3 regions of the Micromonospora sp. NPDC001898 genome follow, and region 3 is predicted to be linked to each of the others. Evidence: riboswitches for the same ligand, from Rfam matches in the RefSeq annotation. Region 3 holds a riboswitch; each other region holds the start of a gene.
The links. A riboswitch is a leader RNA that binds a small molecule or an ion and turns the genes downstream of it on or off. The one in region 3 is predicted to bind cyclic di-AMP.

Region 1 (5,572 bases), on a different contig from region 3:
CGATGCTCGCCGACTCGTTCGTGCTGGCCGCCGAGGTCACCGCCGGGAGGTGCGCGGTGGTCGGGATGTCGTACCGGCTCAGCGCGGGCGGGGTGCGGACGGTGGCAGCGGTGCCCGCCGGCTTCGCCCCGGCCGTCGCCGTGGCCCCGGCCGTCCCCTCCGCCGCGGCCCCGGCCGCCCAGGACGCGCCCACCCCACCCCCGGGAGTCACGCCGGCCAATCCGGCAGCCCCGGCCGCCGCCTGAGACGCTCGTAGGGCCACGACACGGCGAGGGCCGCCCCCGCGGGTGTGCGGGACGGCCCTCGGTCGCGTGGCGGCGGCGTCAGAGCAGCGACATGTGCACGTGGTCGGTGTGGTCGGAGGGCCCGCTGTAGGACTTCCAACCGGTCGCCGGGAACCATATCTGCCGGTTCCAGATGACGTAGTAGATGCCGAGCCGGTCGGCGTTGCGGATGAGGAACGCGGCGAGGTTGTTGCCGTACATCCGGGTGTCGTTGTTGTGCCAGGGGGAGAAACCGCTGTTCTGTAGCGACCAGTCGCAGGCCCGGCCCTTGGGGTGCTCCCACGGCCCGCCCGGGCGGTAGCAGCCGACGAACCGGTGGAAACCGGCCCTCTTGGTCTCCTTGTACGCGTGCAGCGTCCGGGGGGTGATCGTGCCGGAGGTGGTCGGGTCGTTCTCGGTGCGCGACTCGGGCCGCCACTCACCGTCCCCGGTCCGGCCCGGCGCCATCCGCGCGACCGGGGAGGTGGCGTCGACCAGGCCGCCGGTGAAGCCCTTGCCACCGACCAGTGCGAGGGATTTCTCGGCGTCGTGCTGCTTCTTCGCCATGATCGCGGTCTGCTTCTGCTGCTCGCGGATCTCGGCGTCGACCGCGAGCTTGGCCTGCTCCGCGTGCTTCTTGGCGTCGTTGACCTCGCCCAGCTTCCGAGCGTTGATCATATTGAGCTGGTCGAGGGCGGTGGCGCGCTCGACGAACGAGTCCGGGGCGCCGCTCTCCAGCAGCATCGCCATCGCGCCGATCCGCCCGGTCCGGTACGACTGGGCGGCCATCTCGCTGATCTGCGGGGCGAGCGCGTCCAACTCCTGTTCGGCCCGCTTCACCTCCAGAGCGAGCTGGAGCTGGCGCTTCTTGGACTTGTCGAGCTTCGACTGGGCCTGGGTGTAGTCCCGGTTGGCGGCCTCGATGACGTCGGTGATCAGCTTGGGCTCGTCGTCCTCCTCGTGCCCCGAGGGTTTGGGGGTGGAGGGCGCGGCGAACGCCGGGGCGGCCGGCCCGGCGAGGATCGCCAGCGCGGCGAACACGGCCGCCACGGGTGCCAGCCAGCGGCGCAGGGGTGCCGTCACAGTTTTCCCTTCCATCGACCGCCGGCCGGGTTAGCTGACGGGTTCGGGGCGGAAGTGGCCCCTACCGCTGTCGCGGATTCACCCCAGGTACCTGGATCCCCGGCTCGCCTCGCGGCGATTGGGCGGCGGCACCGCAGGCGCCGCTGCGCGCCTTCGGCGGTGACCGGCAGCGAGGTTACCCGACAGCCCTCGTGGGGATCTACGTCCGGATGCCGACTAAAAGCGTTATTTTGCAATTGCTTTCGGTAGTCAGTGACGCGATTCTCACCCGTGACACCACTCTCGGTCGCGCTGTGAAGTGTCACCATGTGCTGTCCGTGCTCCCTTCTCGGCCGGCCCACCGGGCCGGGGAATCGGTGGGGCGGGCCGGCCCGCCGGGAAACCGGTCGTCGGGCCGCCCACCGCTGAGCGCCTCCAGCGCGAGGTCCGGCTCCGCCGGGTGCCGGGCTGCGCCGGGGGTACGCGAGGCAGGCACGTCCCCGTCGCCGCCCGGCCGGCCGGGCCCGGTCGCTGCGGCCCGACCCGCTGCGGTGACCACTGCGGCCAGCCCGGTCGTCAGCGGTACGGCGGCGATCAGGCCCAGTGTGGCGACGGCGCTGCGGACGATCTCCTGCGCCATGAACTCGGTGGTCAGGATCTCGGTCACCGGGCGGGAGTCGGCGGTGAGCAGGAGCAGCAGCGGCAGCGACGCGCCCGCGTACGCCAGCACGATGGTGTTCACCGTGGACGCGACGTGTGCCCGGCCGACCCGGGTGGCCGCCCGGTAGAGCTGCAACCGGGACAGCCCCGGGTTGGCGTTCGCCAACTCGGTCACCGTGGCAGCCTGGGTGACCGTGACGTCGTCGAGCACCCCGAGCGAGCCGATGATGATGCCGGCCAGCAGCAGGCCGTGCAGGTCCACGTCGCCCCGGAACATCGACAGGGTGGTGGCGTCCTCGCTGCCGTGGCCGGTGAGGTGGGTGGCGGCGGCGGCCAGGGTGCCGAGGACGCCGGTGAGCACCAGGCTGCCCAGGGTGCCGAGGACGGCGACGGAGGTCTGCGCGCTCACCCCGTGGGTGAGGTACAACACCACGAACATGATCAACGCCGAGCCGACGATGGCGATCAGCAGCGGTGACCCGCCGGCGCCGATCCCGGGCAGCACGAACGTCAGCAGGATGGCGAAACTGGCGGCCAGGCCGGCCAGGGCGGCCAGCCCTCGCCAACGGCCGAAGGCGACGATCGCCAGCGCGAACACCACCGCCAGCCACACCAGCGGGGTGCCACGCTGGTGCTCGGCGATGCTGTAGGCGCTCGTCGACGGGTCGGCCGGGTCGGTCAGTTCGACCAGGACGATCCGGTCGTCGACGGCGACGGTGGGCGCGCCGGGGCCGGTCGGGACCGGCGTCCCGACCTGCTGTCCCGCGTCCGGCCCCTGCTCCACCCGGACGGTGACCGTGCCGCACGGGCCGTCCTGCGCGCCCGGCCCAGCCTCGCCCTCCGGCGTCTCCGGCTGCGGCGGGCACGCCTCGGTGACCACCCGGGTCACCGTGCCGTGGTACCGGGGCACCGCCGGGCTGCCGTCGACCTGCGGGCCCCCGTCGCGGGGCCAGAGGGCGACTGCCGCGATCACGGTGATCACGAAGAGCGGCACCACGGTCGCGACGAGGACCCGCCGTACCCCGGGAGGGGCGGGCGGGGCCGGTCGGGTGTGGTCGGCACCCATCGACGGTCTCCAAACGGTGTGTCAGCGCGGGGTGCGGCCCGGTGGACCGGGCGGTTCAGCGTTCCCGTCGTCCGGCCCGACCCGTCGGGTCGGACTCGCCGGCGAGAAGGTTCCCCCGGTGTCCGTGGCGTCACGCACGGACAACGCGGGGCGGGGCGGTGCGGCGGCCCGGCACCGGCCGCCGGGTCGGTGCCGCCCGGCGGCGGGGTGCGCGGGCGGTCGGTGCGGAATCCGGACGACCATCGCCCGAAATGGTAGCCATCCCCACCTGGGGAACGCAGATCGCGTGCCCGATCGGCCCGCCGGACATGTCCCGACTGACCTCCGGGTCGATCGGCCCGCCCGGGTGCGGGGGCCGGTAGCCGCACCGGCCGGGACCGGTGGGCGGCGGTGCGACCGCTCGTGGCGTGTTCGGCCCGGGCGTTCGGCCGGACCGGCTAGCGTGGACCGGGTGCGGACGGCGACGGTGCTGACTGCCGGGCGGTGGGCCCGGCTCACGCTGATGATCTGCACCCTGGTCGGGCTGGCCGCGATGCACACTCTCGGCCACGGCGCGCACGGCGGCGGTGGCCACGGCGGTCACGACCGGGCCGGGTCTCCCGACGCACACCCGGCCGCCTCCTACCGCGCCACCACGACGGGCGGCGCTTCCGCCATGACCGCCATGACGGGCGCTGCCCTTCCGGTGGCCATCGGCGCGGCCCTCCACGCGGCCGGCGCTGCCTTCCATCCGGCCGGCGCGACCGGCGCTGCCCTTCCCGTTGTCGACGCTGGGGCGGGCGCCGTGCTCCGCGCCGGCGTGACGCGGGTGGGCGCGATGCGGGTGTTGCCCGGGGGGTGTCCGGTGGCGGGGTGCCCGTCCGCGCGGCTGGTGCCCGCCGGCGATCCCGGTGCCGGCCCGCCCGGCTGGAGCATCTGCCTGGCGGTGCTCGGCGCGCTCGCGGTGGCGCTGTTCGTGGCCGTGCTCCTGCTCAGCGGGGTGCGGTCGGTCGGCCCGTCCGCCCGTCGGCACGCCGGGCCGCCCGCCGGTCCGCGCGCCCCACCGCCCCGGCCGATCGGCCTGTGGCTGGCCGAGATCTCGGTGTCGCGTACGTAGGACGCCTCGACGCGGGCGCCCGGCCCCTGCTGCCGGCGACCCGTGTCCCCGTCCTGCCCGCGTACGCACTCGACATCGAAGGATCCAGACCGTGACCACTCGTACGATCGCGCGCCGCGCCGCCCTGGCCGGCGGGGCGCTCATCGCAGCCCTGGCCCTGAGCGCCTGCGGCTCCGCCGACCACACCTCCTCCGGCCACGACACGCCGCCCGCCGCGACCAGCGGCGCACCGGCGAGCGGGTCGGCCACGTTCGGCGACGCCGACGTGATGTTCGCCCAGATGATGATCCCGCACCATCGGCAGGCGGTGGAGATGGCCGAGTTGGCCGGCTCCCGGGCCGCCGACGCCGAGGTCAAGCGCCTCGCCGTTCAGATCAAGGGTGCCCAGGGGCCGGAGATCGCGACCATGACGGGCTGGCTCACCGGGTGGGGCCGTCCCGTCCCGTCGGACGGGCCCGGGCACGGGATGCCGGGGATGGACCACGGCATGCCCGGAATGATGTCCGACGCGGACATGACCAGGCTGGCGGGCGCGACCGGCCCGGAGTTCGACCGGCAGTTCCTGACCATGATGATCGCCCACCATGAGGGTGCGATCACCATGGCGAAGGAGGAGCTGGCGAAGGGCACGCACGCCGAGGCCAAGGCGATGGCCCAGGGGATCGTCACCGCCCAGCAGGGCGAGATCGACGCCATGAACAAGATCCTCGCCAGGCTCTGAAGCCGGGGGCCTTGTGATGGGGGCGGGTCTCTCCGGCCCGCCCCCGGTCCCGGGCGGCGAGCCAAAGGCCGGTCCTGGCCACGGGACTGGGTCGGGCCCCGCGGCGGAAAACGGGAACGGGCGGCGCGGGCGGCGGCGGGCGCGGTCAGCCGCGCTTCATGAGGCGGCCGACGGCGGCCATCATCTCGGTGGCCATCTCGTCGGCCCGGCCCTCGGCCGCGCCCTCGTGCATGCAGTGCCGGGCGTGCCCGTCGAGCAGGCCGAGGGCGACCTTTTCGAGGGCGGCCTGGATCGCGGAGATCTGGGTGAGCACGTCGATGCAGTAGCGGTCCTCGTCGACCATCTTCTCGATGCCGCGGACCTGGCCCTCCACGCGGCGGAGCCGCGCGAGCAACTGGTCCTTGCTGGCGGTGTACCCCCGGGTCGGGGTGGGCGTCGGTGCGGTCATGGCATCGAGGATAACCTACCCCCAGGGGGTATGCTACGGTTCTTTGCGGCAGCGATACCCCCCACGGGTATCGGGATGGCCGGAGATGGCTGTGGTCCGCCTCACGATTACCCCCCGGGGGTATGGTGGGCCAGGAGAGGGGAATCGCGATGATCACCACGACATACCAGGTGCAGGGGATGACCTGCGGGCACTGCGCCACCTCGGTCAGCACCGAGATCGGCGCGATCGAGGGCGTCAGCGACGTCCAGGTGGA
Region 2 (5,572 bases), on a different contig from region 3:
ACGGCCTCTCCCCGCGCATCGCCCGGCTGATCCGGCTGGCCGAGACCGCCGGAGCCGGGGTGCTGGCCCGCTGCGGCGCATGGCGCCCGCCCCGGGCGCTGCTGCGGGCCCTGCGGCCCAGCATCCGCTGGATGCTCTTCGGCGACCGCTGCGATCCCACCGACATCCGGCTGGTCACCTCGGCGGTGGCCCGCGCCTCGCTGCGCTCGATCGGCGGCTTCCGGGCCTCGATCGGGACGCAGCACCGGCTGGACACCCTCGCCTCGCTGGCCCACCTCCCGGCGGCGGCGCTGGTCGGTGACCGGGACCGGCTCACCCCGCCTCCGTGCGCCGAGTCGATCGCGGCGGCGCTACCGGCGACCGAGCTGACCGTCTGCCCGGGTGCCGGTCACATGTTGATGATGGAGCGGCCGGGCCAGGTGAACGCCGCCGTGGCCGGCGTGCTGCACCGGGTCCTGGCGGGCGCGCCGCACCCGGCTTCCCCCGCCTGACCGGAGCCGCGTCACAGGGGTGAGCGGCGGTCCGGGACGTGGGCTGGATCGCGGCGGCGGCATGGCCCCGCGTCCCGGTCGGCCGGTGGCCGTACCCTCTCCGGTTAGCCCGAGGCGCGGCCCGCGCCCCGGCGCGGCCGTCCGCCGCCGTCTGCGAGGAGCTGCGCGTGACCGACCGGACCACCCTGGAGCAGGAGATCGCCGTCGAGCAACGGCATCTCGACCGGGTGTACGCCCGCCTCAGCGAACTGCGCCGCTCGGCCGCTCAGGCCGAGAAGGACGGCTACCAGCTGGCCCGGGTGGGCAACTTCGGCGCGCTGGTCGAGCGGGACGCGATGGTCTTCCACGCCGCCCAGCGCCGGCACCGGCTCGACGCCGAACACGAGGGGCTGGTCTTCGGCCGGCTGGACCTGCGCGACCGGCAGGTGCTGCACGTCGGACGGCTCGGGGTGCGCGGCGAGGACGCCGAGACCCTGGTGGTGGACTGGCGGGCCCCGGCCGCCGCCGCGTTCTACCAGGCCACCCCGGCACAGCCGCTGGGCGTGGTGCGGCGGCGCACCATCGGTTCCTCGGCCGAGCGGGTGACCCGGATCGAGGACGACCTGCTGGACCCGGCGGCTGCCCCGCCGGACATGGCGGTGGTGGGCGACGGCGCGCTGCTGGCCACCCTGTCCCGGGCCACCGGCCGGGGCATGCGGGACATCATCGCCACCATCCAGCGGGAGCAGGACGAGGCGATCCGCTCCCCCGGCTCCGGGGTGACGATCGTCTCCGGCGGCCCGGGGACGGGCAAGACGGCGGTCGCCCTGCACCGGGCGGCGTACCTGCTGTACTCCGATCGCAGCCGGTACGCCGGCGGCGGCATCCTGGTGGTCGGCCCGTCGGCGGTGTTCGTGGAGTACATCGCCTCGGTGCTGCCGTCGCTGGGCGAGGAGACCGCGACGCTGCACTCGCTCGGCTCGCTGTTCCCGGGGATGGACGCGACGCGCACCGACCCGCCCGAGGTCGCGGCGGTGAAGGGATCGCTGCGGATGCGGCGGGTGCTTGAGCAGGCTGCGCGGGACGCGGTGCCGGGCGGGCCGGGCGAGCTGCGGCTGCTCTACCGGGGCGCGCTGCTCCGGCTGGACCGCCGGGAGTTGGACGGCATCCGGGACCGGGCGCTGTCCCGGGGTGCCCGCCGCAACGAGGCGCGTCGGGCCGGCTTCGACGGGGTGTTCGCCGCGCTGTGGGCCCAGGCCCGGCGGCTGAGCATCCGCCAGCTGCCCGAGCAGCCCGCGTTCGAGGCCGAGATCGCCGAGCGGCCCGATTTCCGCGAGTTCCTGAAGGCGTGGTGGCCCCGGCTGCACCCTCGGCACGTGCTGGGCTGGCTGGCCCGCCCGGACCGGCTGCGCCGGTACGCCGGGGGGATCCTGTCCCGGGCGGAGATCGGACTGCTCGCCGAGGCGTACCGGACGTTGGACGACGAGGGACTCACGATCGCCGACATCGCGCTGCTGGACGAGTTGGACGCGCTGCTGGGCAAGCCGATGCAGCCGAAGCGGGCCAAGCGGGACCCGTTCCAGCTCGCCGGGGGCGTGCGGGAGCTGAGCACGCAGGCCGACCGGCAGCGGGCGGCCCGCGAGGCGGCCCGAGAACGCCCGGAGGACTACCGCGACTACGCGCACGTGGTGGTCGACGAGGCGCAGGACGTCTCCCCGATGCAGTGGCGGATGGTCGGCCGGCGCGGCCGGCTGGCGTCCTGGACGGTGGTGGGCGACCCGGCGCAGACCGCGTGGACGGGCGCGGAGGAGGAGCTGACCCGGGCCCGGGACCAGGCGCTGGGCCGGCGGCGTCGGCACCAGTTCGAGCTGACCACCAACTACCGCAACTCGGCGGAGATCTTCGCGGTGGCGGCGGCGGAGATCCGCCGGCTCTACCCGGACCTCAGGCTGCCCAGCGCGGTGCGGTCCACCGGCGTGGAGCCGGTAGCGCTGACCGTGCCGCCGGCCGAGCTGGAACGGGCCACCGTCGCGGCGGTCGCCACGCTGCTCGGCGAGGTGGAGGGGACGGTCGGGGTGGTCACGCCGGTGCCGCGCCGGGACGAGGTCGCCGGCTGGCTCGCCGGCCTGGCCGCGCCGCGCCTCCAGGTGGTGACCAGTCTCCAGGCCAAGGGCATGGAGTACGACGGGGTGGCGCTGGTCGCCCCGGCCGAGATCCGGGCCGATCCGGGCTCCGGCGTGCGGACGCTGTACGTGGCGCTGTCCCGGGCCACCCAGCGGCTGACCACGATCGATCCGACCGGCTGACCGGCCGGGGCCCCCGTCCCCGGTCGGACGCCCGATTTCACTTGCATACATAGCGATGTGAGCATAAATTAAACCGGGTCCGGATCGGGGACGGAGGGTGTTGGCGTGGGCGCAGGTCATGACCACCACGGCGCGGTGGCGAACGCCGCAGACCGCCACTCAGGGCGACTCTGGGCGGCCTTCGGGCTGCTCACCGCCCTGATGATCGTCGAGGCGGTGGCCGCGTTCGGCACCGGCTCGCTGGCACTGCTCTCCGACGCCGGGCACATGTTCACCGACGTGCTCGGCATCGGCATGGCGCTGGCCGCGATCACCGCCACCCGGCGGGCCACCGCCGACCCCCAGCGCACCTTCGGGCTCTACCGGCTGGAGGTGCTCGCCGCGCTCGGCAACGCCGTCCTGCTCAGCGGCGTCGCGGTCTACGTCCTCGTCGAGGCGGTCCGCCGGTTCGGCGATCCACCCGAGGTGACCGCCGGCCCGATGCTCGTGGTGGCGACGCTGGGCCTGCTCGCCAACGTTGCCGCGTTCGCCCTGCTGCGCAGCGGGGCGAAGGAGAGCATCAACATGCGCGGGGCGTACCTAGAGGTGCTGGGCGACCTGCTCGGATCGGTCGGGGTGATCGGTGCCGCGGCGCTGATCGCCGTCACCGACTGGTGGTGGGCGGACCCACTGGTGGCCGTCGCGATCGGCGTGTTCATCCTGCCCCGCACCTGGCGGCTCGGGCGGGCCGCGGTGCGCATCCTGGTGCAGGCCGCGCCGGAACACCTCCAGGTGACCGCGGTGCACGACCGGCTGGTGGCGGTGCCCGGCGTGGTCGAGGTGCACGACCTGCACGTCTGGACGCTGACCTCCGGCATGGAGGTCGCCTCGGCCCACCTGACCATGGCGCCGGACGCCGAGGTGGGCGCGGTGCTGACCGCGGCCCGCACCGCCCTGCACGAGGACTTCCACATCGAGCACGCCACGTTGCAGGTGGAGCCCGGGGCGTCGGCGGGCCCCTGCGGGCCGACCGGCTGGTGATACCCACGCCCATCAATTAAGTGGTGTAATGTGCCCTCATGCCGGTTATGACAGCATTGACCCACGCACCGTCCGTCACGGAAGCAGCGGGGGTCTCATCCGCACCGGTAAGCTCTCATCCGGCCTCCGCCGGGCGGCGCCCTCCGGCGCCTGCGGTGGCCGCCGCCTAATCGCCTCCTGGCGAGCCGGGGAACCATGTTCGTGGGGTGCATCCGCCTGAGTGGTAGGGATCTTCCGTCCCGAACCCGTCAGCTAACCCGGTCGGCGACTGACGGAAGGACATACGTATGCCAGTAGTGGCACCTGTACGAAGGACCGCCGCCCGGATGGCGGCGATGCTGGTGCTGACGCTCGCCGTCGGCCTCGGGTTCGGGCCGGTGTCCCCGGCCGGCGCGGCCCCACCCACCGGCCTGCGCGCCCCCACGCCCGGCCAGGACGAGGAGGGCGGCACCCCCGCCCTGCGCGCCCAACTCGAAGCGGCCAGCAAGGGCTACCTGGACGCCAAGAGAGCCCTGGCCAGCTCGGTCAAGCGGCAGCAGCAGCTCGGCAGCCAGCTCAAGACCGTCGAGGCGGAGCTGACCGTACGCGGCGCCAAGGTCGACGAGATCGCCGGCGTGGCGTACAAGTCGGGCCGGCTCAGCCCGGTGTCCGCGCTGCTCAACAGCACCAACCCCGCAGGCTTCCTGGACCGGATCGCCGCGCTGGACGCGGTCGCCACCAACGAGGACCGGGCGCTGCGCGACCTGCTGGAGACCCGGGACCAGGCCGCCAAGACCCGGCTGGCCCTCGACGGGGAGATCCGCGAGCAGCGCAAGCAGGTCACCGTGATGGCCAAGCGCAAGGATCAGGCCGAGCAGGCCCTGACCGTGGCCAACGAGAAGGCCAGCGCCAGCGCCAGCGGCGGCGGCGGGGCCAACCGGGGCACCTCCAGCGCGAACGCCACCCCGGCGAAGCGCAACTCCGACGGGTCATGGCCGTCGGAGTCGTGCAGCGTGAACGACCCGACCCCGGCCAACGGCTGCATCACCCCACGGACGCTGCACGCGCTCCAGCAGGCCAAGTCGGCCGGCTTCACCCGGTACGTCTCCTGCCACCGGCCCAGCGGCTCCGGCGAGCATCCCAAGGGACGGGCGTGCGACTTCGCCGCCCAGAAGGGCGGCTTCGGCGGGGTGGCCTCCGGCGGGGACCGCACCTACGGCAACAACCTGGCGGCGTACTACATCCGCAACGCCGACAACCTCGCCGTGCTGTACGTGATCTGGTTCAGGCAGATCTGGCTGCCCAGCAGCGGCTGGAAGTCGTACAGCGGGGGCAACGGGGACCCGTCCAGCGACCACACCAACCACGTGCACCTGTCGGTGTACTGACCGCGCGGCGTGTGGCCCCCGCCATCCGGGGGCCACACGCACAAGCCGTGGGGCCAGGCGGCGGCCCGGCCGCGCCGCTCAGGCGGGCTGAGCCGGGCCGTCCCCGGCGCGGTCCAGCACCTCTCCCAGCCTCCGGGCCAGCCCGAGGTGCGCCGACCGGGCCTGCCGGAAGGCGTACCGGAACAGCGGCGCCGGGGCGGCAAGGGTGATCTCCACGTCGATCCGGACCACCCCACCCGGCTCGTCACGCAGCCGGGTGCGGTTGCGCACGGTGGTGGCCGGCCGCTGCCGGGCCACCGTGACGATCTCGTCGTCGGTGACGACCAGCACATCCGCCTGGTACGTCACCGGGAAGCGCAGCGGCCCGGCGGCGAGCCGGTCGGTGATGGCGTAACTGGCCCGGGCGCCC
Region 3 (5,572 bases):
AAGAACAGCCACTGCATCCGGTTCACCCAGCTCACCCACGTGCAGATCCACCACGGCGACAGCGACAAGGCGCCCAGCGCCAACCCGGTCTCGGCGATCTTCGACCGGATCTTCGTGGCCGGCCCGGCCGCGGTCGAGCGGTACGCCCGCGCGGGGGTCGACATCCCGGCGGAGAAGTTCGTCGTGGTCGGCCGCCCGCAGGTCGAGTCGATCGAGGTGCACCGGGAGCCGGCAACCGGCCTGCCGAACCCGACGGTCCTCTACACCCCGACCTGGACCGGCCACCACGCCGACGCGAACTACTGCTCACTGCCGGTGGGCGAAGCCATCGTCCGAGGGCTGCTGGCCCGGGGCGCGACGGTGATCCTGCGCGCCCACCCGTACACCGGGCAGAATCCGGGGTCGGCGCGGCAGCTCGCCCGGCTCACGGAGCTGCTCGCCGCGGACCGGGCCCGCACCGGCCGGCAGCACGTCTGGGGCGCTGCGGCCAGCCGGGAGATTTCCCTGGTCGACTGCGTGAACCGGTCCGACGCGCTTCTCTCGGACGTCTCCGGGGTGATCTCCGACTACCTCTACTCCGGCAAACCGTACGCGGTCACGGACATGGGCGGCGACGGCGACCGGTTCGTCGAGCGGTTCCCCCTGGCCGGCTCGGGCTACGTGCTGCGACGCGACGCGGCCAACCTCGACGAGGTGCTCGGTCACCTGCTCGACACCGACCCCCAGGCGGCGGCCCGCTGGGCCACCCGCTCCCGCTACCTGGGCGACTTCCCCGCCCACCAGTACGCCGAGGCGTTCCTGGCGGCGGCCCGCCGCGAACTGACCCCGACCTGGACCCCACCCACTCCCCGCCCGACCCCCACCCCGCCCTCCCCCGCCCCCTCCCCCCGGTGATCAAGAGGTTCGCGTCAGGGTTGAGGTTGGAGCTGACGGGTTCGGTCACGGCCGCAGTGCCGGCCGGCACCCCGGACGCCGCGGTGCCGGCCCGGGACGGCACCGGGCCCCGGCTCACGGGGAGAGCCGGGGCCCGGTGGGGGGAGGGTGATCAGGCCGAGTAGCCCCTGGTCGCCGCCCAGTGCGCCAGGGCCGTGGTGCTGATCCAGTACGCCGAGGCGGCCGGGTTGGCCGAGTCGGCGATCCGCACGGTACGGCCTTCGTTGCGGTAACCCACGACGGCGATGTAGTGGCCGCCGGGGAAGGAGTGCCAGCCGCCGTCGACGTCGGTGGCGTCGCCGGCGATGTTCACCACGACGCCGCGCCCGGCGCCGACCGCCTTCACCACGTCTGCCTTGAGCCGGTCGATCTGCGCCCCGGTGGCGGCGCCGCCCGGGATCATCCGGGTCTGGTACGGGTCGCCCTTGACCATCGCGTTGAGCACCCGGGTGGTGTCCTCGGCCGAGTTGGTGCCCATCTCGGTGGTGCCGAGGCGGCTGGCCAGCCCGTCCTGGGTGCTCCCGACGCCGGTGGCGGAGAGCGCGTTGCGCACCGCCGCGGGGCCGCAGTAGTAGTAGGTGGTCTGCGCCTGGTACGCGTAGTCGAGAACCTTCGACGACGGCGTCTTCGGGGTGGCCGGCTTCGCCGTGGTCTGCTTCGGGGCCGCCTTGGTGGTCAGGTCGGGGTTCGGCGCGGCCGTGGTGGCGCTCGGCGACGGCGAGGCGCTGGAGGACGGGGTCGCGCCGACCCGGGCCTGGGCGCGGCTGGCCGCGCTGTCGAGGCGGGGTGCGATCTCGGCCACGGCGGCATTGGTGGTCTGCCGGGGGGCGGGGGTGTCGTCGGCGCCGGCCAGCAACACACCGGTGCCGGAGGCCAGCAGGAGCGCCGCGGCCGAGCCGGCGACGACCTGGTACGGGCGCTCGGTGGCGAGACGTCGCAACTGCCGCTTGAGGTGGTTGTTCACGTGTTCCTCCACGGGGATGGGACGGAGAGCGGGGCGCCTGGGCATGCGTCGTCGCACGGTGGCGTGGACGGAGACGTCCACAGCCGGTCAGGTCGGCTCTGGGAAGATGCCCGGTCAGCCGGGCGTACGGGCGGGTGCGCCGGTCAGTTCGTCAGCCCGGGGGCGACGGACGCGGGCACCACGGCGCCGCGGTGGAGGAACAACCGAGGGATGGGGTCGCGCTGCACGAAGATGGCACTCCTTCCGAGACCGCCTACCGGGTTAGCTGACGGATTCGGGCGGGAAGATCGCCCTACCACGGGCCGTGGCCCGCGGATTCACCCCACACGTGCACTGGGTCCCCGGTTCGTGATGGTCACGATTAAGCGGGTCGGCGCGGCGTCGCCTCTTGCGATCGGGTACCGCACCGGACGGGCCGACATTACTGGCCGGTCGAGGCCCTGCCAAGCCCTTCCCACCTGCTTAAACCCTCTCCGATCAGCTTTCTTGCAACACATTGGGAACTGACGCGACTCAATGGGATTACGGGCCTTCCGGGTGCCTTCGGGCGACAACCGGACGATCAGTCTTGATCGTCGGCGAGTTATGTCGGTGGACCCACCCCGATGGGTCGACTGCCCGTTTACCCGGGCGATGTGACCGGCGTCATAAAGAAATTCGGGGCGGCACCGCGACCCGCCCGCGTCAGGGGCGGGTCAGCCGACCCGGGCCGGGTGCCAGCGGGCGGCCGGGACAGTACGGCGAGCCTCCGCCGTCGCGGCCCGGGGTGCGGGCACCCGGACGGGGCGGGCCCGCTCCGCGGCGCGGTACGCCTCGACGGCCAGCACCCGGGCGGCCTCGGCGGCCAGTTCGGCGGCATGCCAGGCGTCCCGCTCCCGGGCCGCCGCCGCCCGGTGGCCGGCCTGCCTCCCGTCCCGCACCGCCCGGGCCAGCACGACCTCCTGCTGGACCGGATGCAGCCGGGGATCCCAGCCGTCCCGGTGCGCGAAGACGTCGCAGAGCTGCCGGATGGACAGCTCGCCGCGCAGGTGGGCGGCCGTGGCCGCGTGGTGCAGCCAGCGCTCCCGGGCGGCGTACTCGGCGGGGGTGCGGGGGGTGCGCGGCGCCGGCAGTGCCCCCGCGCCGGAGAAGCGCCGCGCGGCGGCCTCCGCGTCGTCGTACGCCTGCCAGGACCGATCGAGGGCATCCTGGGCGGCCAGCCACACTTCGCGCCGCCGGCGGGCGGTCTGGGCGGCGCCGGCGGCGGCCACCCCCACCTCCTCGGCGTACCGGCGCAGGTCGACGGCCTCCTCGATGGCCGGGTCGACGGCGGGCGGGGCGGGGTCGGCCACCGGCCGGTCCCGCTGCGGGCGGGCGACCAGGGCGGTGAGGACGCCGAGCGCCACCACCAGCAGCACCGACCAGATGGTGGCGGCCAGCGGCACCTCGACGAGGAACTGGTAGAGAACGATGTCCATGGTCGGCACCTAACGGCGGGTGGATGGGGGAAGCGGGCGCTCCGCGCCACCGGGCGGGGCGCGGGGGCGCCACCGGGCCGGGCGGACGGATCCGGAGGTGAGGTCGCGAGACGGCGGCGTCGCGGACGGGTCAGCCGCGCGGCGGCGCGCGCGACCCGGCGGTCGTCGGGGCGGGGCCGACGGGCATCCGGTGCGCCGGGGCCGGGTCGACCACGGACCGGCCCACGAGGGCTGCCGGGACCACGCCGGGGTGCGCGGGGGCGGCGGCGGCGGCCCGGCCAGGGTCGACCGCACGCATCCCGGCGGCCGGGCCGGGGTCGGGGTCGGACAACCCGAGGCCGGCCGGGCTGCCCGGCGGAGACCAGGCCGCGGACCCGCCCGCGGCGTCGGTGGGCGGCGCCGGGTCGAACGACAGCGACCCGGCGCCCAGCGAGAAAGCGACCGCGACGGCCAGGCTGGTCAGCATCCGGGCGGTCCAGCGCGCGACCCACCACAAAGGACAGTTCGGCGCGGCGGGAAGCACCCGCTCACGCTACCGAAGCCTGCCGCGGGACGCACCGATGGCAGGCGTGTCGCGACGTCCCGATCGTCCGGTTCTTCCCCGGCCCGTCGGCCCACCCCACGAGTACGCCACGGGGCCGTGGGCGGCGTCCCGGGCCCCGGCGGGGCGGCGCGGGATCGGGGCGGTCAGTGCCGCTCGGGGACCGCGACCTGCTCGCGGGGGTGCTCCGGTGCGGGGACGGCCGTCGTCGCCGGGCCGGGCGGCCCCGCCGGGTCGCCGGGGACCGTCCCGCCGCCCGGAGCCGGCGGGCGGGGCCGGCGGGGCGGCCCGAGCCGGCGGGTCAGCGGCATCTCGACCCACCGGTGCAGCAGCGCGGCCAGCCCCAGGTTCACCAGTAGGAAGCCGACCACGGCCAGCGGTCCCCACCAGCCGGGCAGCCCCACGCCGAGCCGGTCGGCCAGCCGCAGCACGGTGACCATGACGAAGACGTGTACCAGGTAGAAGGCGAAGGAGACCTCGCCGAGCCAGACCATCGGCCGGGACCGCCACGGCGTCCGCGCCCCGCGCACGTCCGCGTCGGCGGCGGCTGCGATGACCAGCAGGTACGCCGCCGCGAGCAGGGCCGCCCACAGCTCGGCGCGGATCCACTGCGAGGCGACGACCCAGGTGGCCACGAAGATCACGCTGGCCGCGCTGAGGCCGGGGCCCCGCCAGCGCCCCCGGCGCAGCAGCTCGGCCGCGGCGACGCCCATCCAGAACTCCAGGGACCGCACGACGGGGAAGACCTGGGTGAACCACCAGGTGCTCTCCTGCGGCACCAGGCGCTGACCGGGCCAGAGCGCCACGATCAGCAGCGGCACCGCGACCACCACCGCCCACAGCGCCCCGGGCCGCGCCCGGCGGACCAGCGGCAGCGCGAACGGCAGGCAGAAGTAGAAGAACAGCTCGCAGGAGAGCGACCAGCTCACCGAGTTGACGCTGTAGAAGTAGCCGGGGGTCGGGTCCCAGGCCTGGAGCAGCAGGAGGTTCTCCACCGCGGCGCGGGGGTTGACCGGGTCGGCGAAGACCCACCCGCCGGTAAGCAGCACCACCGCCCACATCAGCAGGTGGTTGGGGTAGATCTTGGCTAGCCGACGGCACCAGAAGTCGCGTCGGCGGTCCCCGTCGCGGGCCGACCAGACCAGCACGAACCCGCTGAGGATGAAGAAGAACTCCACCCCGGACAGGCCCAGGGTGAACAGCCAGTCGACGACGGCCTGGTAGTCGGGCTCGGCGACGATCCGCATGGTGCCGACGTGGTACCCGAAGACCAGCAGGGCGGCGATCCAGCGCAGCCCGGTCAGCGAGGGCAGCCGGCTCGCCGGGCGGGCCGGCGGCTCGGGTCGTACGACGGTCGGTGTGCTGGTCATGCCGGCGGTCCGTCCGTCCGCAGGGTCACCAACACCGCGCCTCCTCGCCTCGTGTCGCGCCGGGCAGCCGGTGCCGCCGTGTCGTGGCGGGCCGGTGGGTCCCGCCCGCCGGGCACCCTACCCGCAGTGCCCGCCCTGCCCCCGCGTCGGCGCTCGCCGGGAGACGCGAATGCCAGAAGCAGGTGTCCGATGGCCTAATATCGCGGTCTCGGAACCCACGGGCGTGCCCTGACTCGTCGGGCCACGACCGGTCGGCGCCCGCCGGCGCACCCCGACGGGGCGGACACGACGAGAAGGACGGCACCGA

Region 1: linked by a shared signal. The riboswitch ahead of ACFYZF_RS17290 (coiled-coil domain-containing protein) and the one ahead of ACFYZF_RS11470 (C39 family peptidase) in region 3 are both predicted to bind cyclic di-AMP.
Region 2: linked by a shared signal. The riboswitch ahead of ACFYZF_RS28195 (coiled-coil domain-containing protein) and the one ahead of ACFYZF_RS11470 (C39 family peptidase) in region 3 are both predicted to bind cyclic di-AMP.

The regions. Positions count from the first base shown of each region.
Region 1 covers NZ_JBIATC010000006.1:383,352-388,923, forward strand. The annotation lists gene ACFYZF_RS17285 (carbonic anhydrase) at 1-245, shown strand, start outside; gene ACFYZF_RS17290 (coiled-coil domain-containing protein) at 324-1,346, opposite strand; cyclic di-AMP (ydaO/yuaA leader) riboswitch at 1,350-1,481, opposite strand; gene ACFYZF_RS17295 (YibE/F family protein) at 1,648-3,051, opposite strand; gene ACFYZF_RS17300 (hypothetical protein) at 3,503-4,147, shown strand; gene ACFYZF_RS17305 (DUF305 domain-containing protein) at 4,239-4,868, shown strand; gene ACFYZF_RS17310 (metal-sensitive transcriptional regulator) at 5,014-5,316, opposite strand; gene ACFYZF_RS17315 (heavy-metal-associated domain-containing protein) at 5,466-5,572, shown strand, end outside.
Region 2 covers NZ_JBIATC010000024.1:50,215-55,786, forward strand. The annotation lists gene ACFYZF_RS28180 (alpha/beta fold hydrolase) at 1-491, shown strand, start outside; gene ACFYZF_RS28185 (HelD family protein) at 659-2,776, shown strand; gene ACFYZF_RS28190 (cation diffusion facilitator family transporter) at 2,882-3,796, shown strand; cyclic di-AMP (ydaO/yuaA leader) riboswitch at 3,950-4,079, shown strand; gene ACFYZF_RS28195 (coiled-coil domain-containing protein) at 4,084-5,163, shown strand; gene ACFYZF_RS28200 (SRPBCC family protein) at 5,242-5,572, opposite strand, start outside.
Region 3 covers NZ_JBIATC010000004.1:201,936-207,507, reverse strand. The annotation lists gene ACFYZF_RS11475 (CDP-glycerol glycerophosphotransferase family protein) at 1-894, shown strand, start outside; gene ACFYZF_RS11470 (C39 family peptidase) at 1,046-1,909, opposite strand; cyclic di-AMP (ydaO/yuaA leader) riboswitch at 2,133-2,275, opposite strand; gene ACFYZF_RS11465 (hypothetical protein) at 2,593-3,354, opposite strand; gene ACFYZF_RS11460 (hypothetical protein) at 3,485-3,877, opposite strand; gene ACFYZF_RS11455 (acyltransferase family protein) at 4,042-5,265, opposite strand; gene ACFYZF_RS11450 (polysaccharide pyruvyl transferase family protein) at 5,572-5,572, shown strand, end outside.